DNA from 2 places in the Paenibacillus sp. V4I5 genome. Region 1 is predicted to be linked to the other one. Evidence: a T-box and tRNA genes for the amino acid it is inferred to sense, from the RefSeq annotation. Region 1 holds a T-box; the other holds one or more tRNA genes.
What was found. The T-box of region 1 lies ahead of ileS (isoleucine--tRNA ligase). A T-box ahead of a tRNA ligase gene usually reads a tRNA of that ligase, here a tRNA-Ile.
Positions count from the first base shown of each region.

Region 1 (3,183 bases):
ATTACGCTGGAAGCAGAGCAAGTTGTTGATGCTTCCGGCATGGTCATCATGGCTGGTATGATTGATGTCCATGTCCACTTGAATGAACCCGGAATGGGGGACTGGGAAGGATTTGCCACGGGTTCTGCCGCATTAGCCGCAGGCGGATGTACCACATACATCGACATGCCGCTTAACGGCGTTCCGCCAACAGTTACCGTCTCCGCGATGGAGATGAAGCTGGAAGCTGCTCGCGAACAATCATCGGTCGATTACGCCATATGGGGTGGACTGGTGCCGGGGCATCTGGATGATTTGGAGCCCATGAGCGAAGCTGGTGTCATTGGTTTCAAAGCTTTCATGTCTTCGCCGGGTGACCCGGGAGAGGAAGCATTTCGTGAGGTAGATGACCTCACCTTGTGGGAAGGGATGAAGAGCATTGCGCGAATGAACCGAGTGCTGGCGCTTCATGCTGAAAGCGAGTCACTTGTTTCACGCTTAGGACGGGAGAAACAGGCAGAAGGCAAAGTCACGGCGAAAGACTATACGTCCACACGCCCGATTCTTGCTGAGCTCGAAGCGGTGAATCGAGCACTCTTTTATGCAGAGCAGACAGGGTGTCCCCTGCATTTCGTTCATATCAGCAGCGAGGCTGCTGTGAAGATCATTATGGATGCGAAGAGGCGCGGGGTTAACGTGACGCTGGAGACTTGTCCGCACTATTTAATCCTAACGGAGGATGACTTAGAACGAATAGGGCCTACGGCCAAATGTGCGCCTCCACTGCGTAGTGAAGATGAGAAGGAACGGTTGTGGGAGGCTTTGCGCCTTGGTTATATTGATATGATTTCATCGGATCATTCCCCTAGTCCAAGCACATTGAAGGAATCTAGCAATTACTTTGAAGCATGGGGTGGCATATCGGGAGCACAAAGCTCACTAGAACTTATGATTGATGAAGGACACTTGAAGCGGGGGATCGGGCTTAGTCAGTTAAGTCATATGCTGTCCTACGCGCCGGCTGAGCGATTCGGTCTTCTTCCTAACAAAGGAGATATCCGCCTAGGCGCCGATGCAGATCTTGTCATGATTTCATTGAATGCCCCATATGTGCTGCAAACAGAACACTTATTGTATCGTCATAAGCATAGTCCTTATGTAGGAAAGGAACTGGGGTGTAAAGTGCGGGCTACCTGGAGCAGAGGGAATCTTGTCTATGAAGAAGCGAAGGGGATCAGTGCTGTGAAGGCTGGCAAATGGTGTCCAAATAAAAATAAAGTAGGTACGTTGCAATACGAAGGTGAGTGAACTTGACATTCAATGAAGTTGATGTAAAAATGAATTAACTGAGTGTTCTTAATTCATGTAAATTCATTGACGAGTACGAGTACGCTAATCCCCTTGATTTCCAGAGAGTTGGCCTTGCGCTGAAAGCCAACATTCAAGACTTAGCCGAAAATCCCCTCTGAGAAGGAAAGCTGAAGGAATTCTAGTAAGCTGACCCGGGATCCCGCCGTTACAAGGGCCGCGTATGATAGTACGTAGAACGAGAGCTATCATGATCATATCTTTATGATCATGATGGAACTAGGGTGGTATCGCGAGATGTAATCTCGTCCCTTACGGGACGGGATTTTTTTGTTTTCTGTAAATCGTTTCATGGTTAGCCCCTATCATTTTAATAGAGGAGTGTGTATGACACATGAGAAAAATTGATGTGAAAGAAAAAGCGAGAACCCGCGAATTGCGTGTTCTTGAGCAATGGAGATTGAATGATACATTCCGCAAATCCATCGAAAGCCGCAAAGGTAAAGCGAACTTCGTCTTTTACGAAGGACCGCCAACGGCAAATGGATCACCCCATATCGGACACGTGCTTGGTCGTGTTGTGAAAGATTTCATCTGCCGCTATAAAACAATGTCTGGGTACCAAGTCATCCGCAAAGCTGGTTGGGACACACATGGCTTGCCCGTCGAGCTTGGTGTGCAGAAGCAGCTTGGTATCTCTGGAAAGCAAGAGATTGAAAAATACGGAGTAGCCGAATTTGTTGAGAAATGCAAAAGCAGCGTATTTGAATATGAAAAGCAATGGCGTGAACTGACGGAAGCAATCGCATACTGGACGGATATGGATAACCCCTATGTTACGTTGGATAACGACTATATCGAGAGTGTTTGGCATATTTTATCCGAAATCCATAACAAAGGGCTATTATACAAGGGGCACCGTGTAAGCCCTTATTGTCCGGATTGTCAAACAACGCTCAGTTCTCACGAAGTGGCTCAAGGCTATGAAGATGTGAAAGATTTAAGTGCCACAGTAAAATTCAGGAGTAGAAACGGACAGGAAATCTTTCTGGCTTGGACGACGACGCCATGGACACTACCTGCGAACGTAGCGTTGGCCGTAAATAAAGACATCGATTATGTTAAAGTGAAACAAAAAGGTGAAGTTTACATCGTCGCGAAAAATCTCGCGGAAAAAGTATTCAAACAAGACTACGAAATCTTATCTGTGCATAAAGGATTGGAATTCGTCGGCACTGCCTACGAGCCTCCTTTTGGGTATATTAGCCCCACCAAAGGACATATCGTCGTAGACGCAGACTATGTTATGGATACGAGTGGTACGGGTATCGTTCATATTGCTCCGGCGCATGGTGAAGATGATTACCGAACAGCCCGTCGACACGAACTGGATTTTGTGAATGTAGTGAACTTGGCAGGACGTTACAATGATCAGATCACTGACTTCGCTGGACGCTTCGTCAAAGATTGTGACGTCGATATCGTGAAAAACTTGTCTGAACGCAGCCTGCTATTTTCCAAAGAGCGCTATGAGCATAGTTACCCTTTCTGCTGGCGCTGTAAATCCCCGCTGCTCTATTATGCGATGGAGAGCTGGTTTATCAAAACCACCGCAATTAAAGAGCAATTGATCGAAAACAACAGTAAAATCGACTGGTACCCTTCCCACATCCGTGAAGGGCGCTTCGGCAAGTTCCTTGAAGAGCTTGTCGATTGGAACATCAGCCGTAATCGTTATTGGGGGACCCCGCTTAACGTTTGGTTATGTGGGGATTGCGGAGTGGAGTATGCACCGGGAAGCCACAAAGATTTGCGAGAAAAATCAGTAAAGCCAATTGACGAAAGCTTGGAGCTGCATAAGCCCTACATCGATGAAGTGAAACTGCGCTGCTCTTG
Region 1 covers NZ_JAUSZB010000002.1:2,766,294-2,769,476, reverse strand. The annotation lists gene QFZ78_RS14550 (allantoinase) at 1-1,287, shown strand, start outside; T-box leader at 1,345-1,603, shown strand; gene ileS (isoleucine--tRNA ligase) at 1,682-3,183, shown strand, end outside.

Region 2 (3,183 bases), 2.7 Mb from region 1:
TGAGGCTGATGTGTAGGCAAATCCGCACATCGTAAGGCTGGGCTGTGATGGGGAGGGAAATTTAAGTACCGAAGGTCATGAGTTCACACTGCCAAGAAAAGCTTCTAGCCAGGCGAAGGTGCCCGTACCGCAAACCGACACAGGTGGGTGAGAAGAGAATTCTAAGGCGCGCGGAAGAACTCTCGTTAAGGAACTCGGCAAAATGACCCCGTAACTTCGGGAGAAGGGGTGCCTCGGTAGGGTGAATAGCCCGAGGGGGCCGCAGTGAAAAGGCCCAAGCGACTGTTTAGCAAAAACACAGGTCTGTGCGAAGCCGCAAGGCGAAGTATACGGGCTGACGCCTGCCCGGTGCTGGAAGGTTAAGAGGAGTGGTTAGGGACCTCGGTTCCGAAGCTATGAATTGAAGCCCCAGTAAACGGCGGCCGTAACTATAACGGTCCTAAGGTAGCGAAATTCCTTGTCAGGTAAATTCTGACCCGCACGAATGGCGTAACGACTTGGGCGCTGTCTCAACGAGAGATCCGGTGAAATTTTAATACCTGTGAAGATGCAGGTTACCCGCGACAAGACGGAAAGACCCCATGGAGCTTTACTGCAGCTTGATATTGGACTTTGGTACGATCTGTACAGGATAGGTGGGAGCCTTTGAAGCCTGAGCGCCAGCTTGGGTGGAGGCATCGTTGGGATACCACCCTGATCGTATCGGAGTTCTAACCTGGTACCGTGATCCGGTATGGGGACAGTGTCAGGTGGGCAGTTTGACTGGGGCGGTCGCCTCCTAAAATGTAACGGAGGCGTTTAAAGGTTCCCTCAGAATGGTTGGAAATCATTCGCAGAGTGCAAAGGCATAAGGGAGCTTGACTGCGAGACCTACAAGTCGAGCAGGGACGAAAGTCGGACTTAGTGATCCGGTGGTACCGAATGGAAGGGCCATCGCTCAACGGATAAAAGCTACCCTGGGGATAACAGGCTTATCTCCCCCAAGAGTCCACATCGACGGGGAGGTTTGGCACCTCGATGTCGGCTCATCGCATCCTGGGGCTGAAGTAGGTCCCAAGGGTTGGGCTGTTCGCCCATTAAAGCGGTACGCGAGCTGGGTTCAGAACGTCGTGAGACAGTTCGGTCCCTATCTGTCGCGGGCGTAGGAAATTTGAGAGGAGCTGTCCTTAGTACGAGAGGACCGGGATGGACGTACCGCTGGTGTACCAGTTGTCTCGCCAGAGGCATCGCTGGGTAGCTATGTACGGAGGGGATAAGCGCTGAAAGCATCTAAGCGCGAAGCCCCCCTCAAGATGAGATTTCCCAGTATGTAAGACCCCTTGTAGACGACGAGGTTGATAGGTTCGAGGTGGAAGTGCAGCAATGCATGCAGCTGACGAATACTAATCGGTCGAGGGCTTAACCAATAAACCTAAAATTCTAACTTTACGCAAGTTTCGTATCTAGTTTTCAAGGCGCAAACCACGCTTTGACTGTTTGGTGATGATGGCGGAGGGGACCCACGCGTTCCCATCTCGAACACGACCGTTAAGCCCTCCAGCGTCGATGGTACTTGAACCGCAGGGTTCTGGGAGAGTAGAACGTTGCCAAGCAGAATACCCCTAGTGGGTATTTTTTTTGCCGCCCTGTACACTGTTTTACACATTAGGGCCCTTAGCTCAGCTGGTTAGAGCGCACCCCTGATAAGGGTGAGGTCGGTGGTTCGAGTCCACTAGGGCCCACCAATTAACTTCATAGTTAGTATCGGGGTCCACGGAAATTTTTTGGGGTAATATAGGGATCTTTGATGAAATCAGTCTCACTAATATGGGGCCATAGCTCAGCTGGGAGAGCGCCTGCCTTGCAAGCAGGAGGTCAGCGGTTCGATCCCGCTTGGCTCCACCATTTTCCCTGATAGCTCAGTTGGTAGAGCACTCGACTGTTAATCGAGTTGTCACAGGTTCGAGTCCTGTTCGGGGAGTCAAACCCCCAAGAAGTGAAGTGATGCTTTGTAGCATATTCCTATTACTTTTTGGGGGCCCCAATAAACACATTCGTGGAGAAGTGTCCGAGCGGCCGAAGGAGCACGATTGGAAATCGTGTAGGCGTCACAAGCGTCTCGAGGGTTCGAATCCCTCCTTCTCCGTTTCTTTAGATAAAGGAAAGACAATATGGCGGCGTAGCTCAGCTGGCTAGAGCGTACGGTTCATACCCGTAAGGTCGGGGGTTCGAGCCCCTCTGCCGCTACTGATAAATTGGAGAGATACCCAAGTGGCTATAAGGGGACCCTCTGCTAAGGGGTTAGACTGCGTAAGTGGTGCGAGGGTTCGAATCCCTCTCTCTCCGTAGGTAAATTTTTTAAGTTTGGCCCGTTGGTCAAGTGGTTAAGACACCTCCCTTTCACGGAGGTAACAGGGGTTCGAGTCCCCTACGGGTCACCAATAATCTTCATATCCCATGGAGGCTTAGCTCAGCTGGGAGAGCATCTGCCTTACAAGCAGAGGGTCGGCGGTTCGATCCCGTCAGCCTCCACCATATTTTAATATCTGGCTAGTCATGTCGCGGGGTGGAGCAGCCCGGTAGCTCGTCGGGCTCATAACCCGAAGGCCGCAGGTTCAAATCCTGCCCCCGCAACCAAACTCTTTACTGAGTGTTGTTTTCATAGTGTGGAGCTGTGGTGTAGTGGCCTAACATGCCTGCCTGTCACGCAGGAGACCGCGGGTTCGAATCCCGTCAGCTCCGCCATTTTTTATGAATGAATATGCCGTTGTAGCTCAACTGGTAGAGCAACTGACTTGTAATCAGTAGGTTGGGGGTTCAAGTCCTCTCGACGGCACCACAATTCCCAAAAAAGTGAAGATAAGCTTTATAGCAACGCTAATACTTTTTTTGGGCTCGGTAAGGCTTTATATGTGGAGGCTTAGTGAAGTGGCTAAACACGGCAGACTGTAAATCTGCTCTCTTCGAGTTCGGTGGTTCGAATCCATCAGCCTCCATCCAATCTACGTTGGGGATTAGCCAAGCGGTAAGGCAACGGACTTTGACTCCGTCATGCCAAGGTTCAAATCCTTGATCCCCAGTTCTTCACTTGAGTCATTAGCTCAGTTGGTAGAGCACCTGACTTTTAATCAGGGTGTCGTAGGTTCGAATCCTACATGACTCACCATATATAGGGATCTTTAGGCGTAGACTAAAGTCTCTCAG
Region 2 covers NZ_JAUSZB010000002.1:5,492,353-5,495,535, forward strand. The annotation lists rRNA gene QFZ78_RS26975 (23S ribosomal RNA) at 1-1,406, shown strand, start outside; rRNA gene rrf (5S ribosomal RNA) at 1,476-1,592, shown strand; tRNA gene QFZ78_RS26985 (tRNA-Ile) at 1,648-1,724, shown strand; tRNA gene QFZ78_RS26990 (tRNA-Ala) at 1,809-1,884, shown strand; tRNA gene QFZ78_RS26995 (tRNA-Asn) at 1,888-1,960, shown strand; tRNA gene QFZ78_RS27000 (tRNA-Ser) at 2,038-2,125, shown strand; tRNA gene QFZ78_RS27005 (tRNA-Met) at 2,153-2,226, shown strand; tRNA gene QFZ78_RS27010 (tRNA-Ser) at 2,237-2,325, shown strand; tRNA gene QFZ78_RS27015 (tRNA-Glu) at 2,346-2,420, shown strand; tRNA gene QFZ78_RS27020 (tRNA-Val) at 2,439-2,514, shown strand; tRNA gene QFZ78_RS27025 (tRNA-Met) at 2,540-2,616, shown strand; tRNA gene QFZ78_RS27030 (tRNA-Asp) at 2,648-2,724, shown strand; tRNA gene QFZ78_RS27035 (tRNA-Thr) at 2,743-2,818, shown strand; tRNA gene QFZ78_RS27040 (tRNA-Tyr) at 2,894-2,975, shown strand; tRNA gene QFZ78_RS27045 (tRNA-Gln) at 2,988-3,059, shown strand; tRNA gene QFZ78_RS27050 (tRNA-Lys) at 3,070-3,145, shown strand.
Region 2: it encodes a tRNA-Ile, which carries the amino acid that the T-box ahead of ileS (isoleucine--tRNA ligase) is inferred to sense. The anticodon was not compared.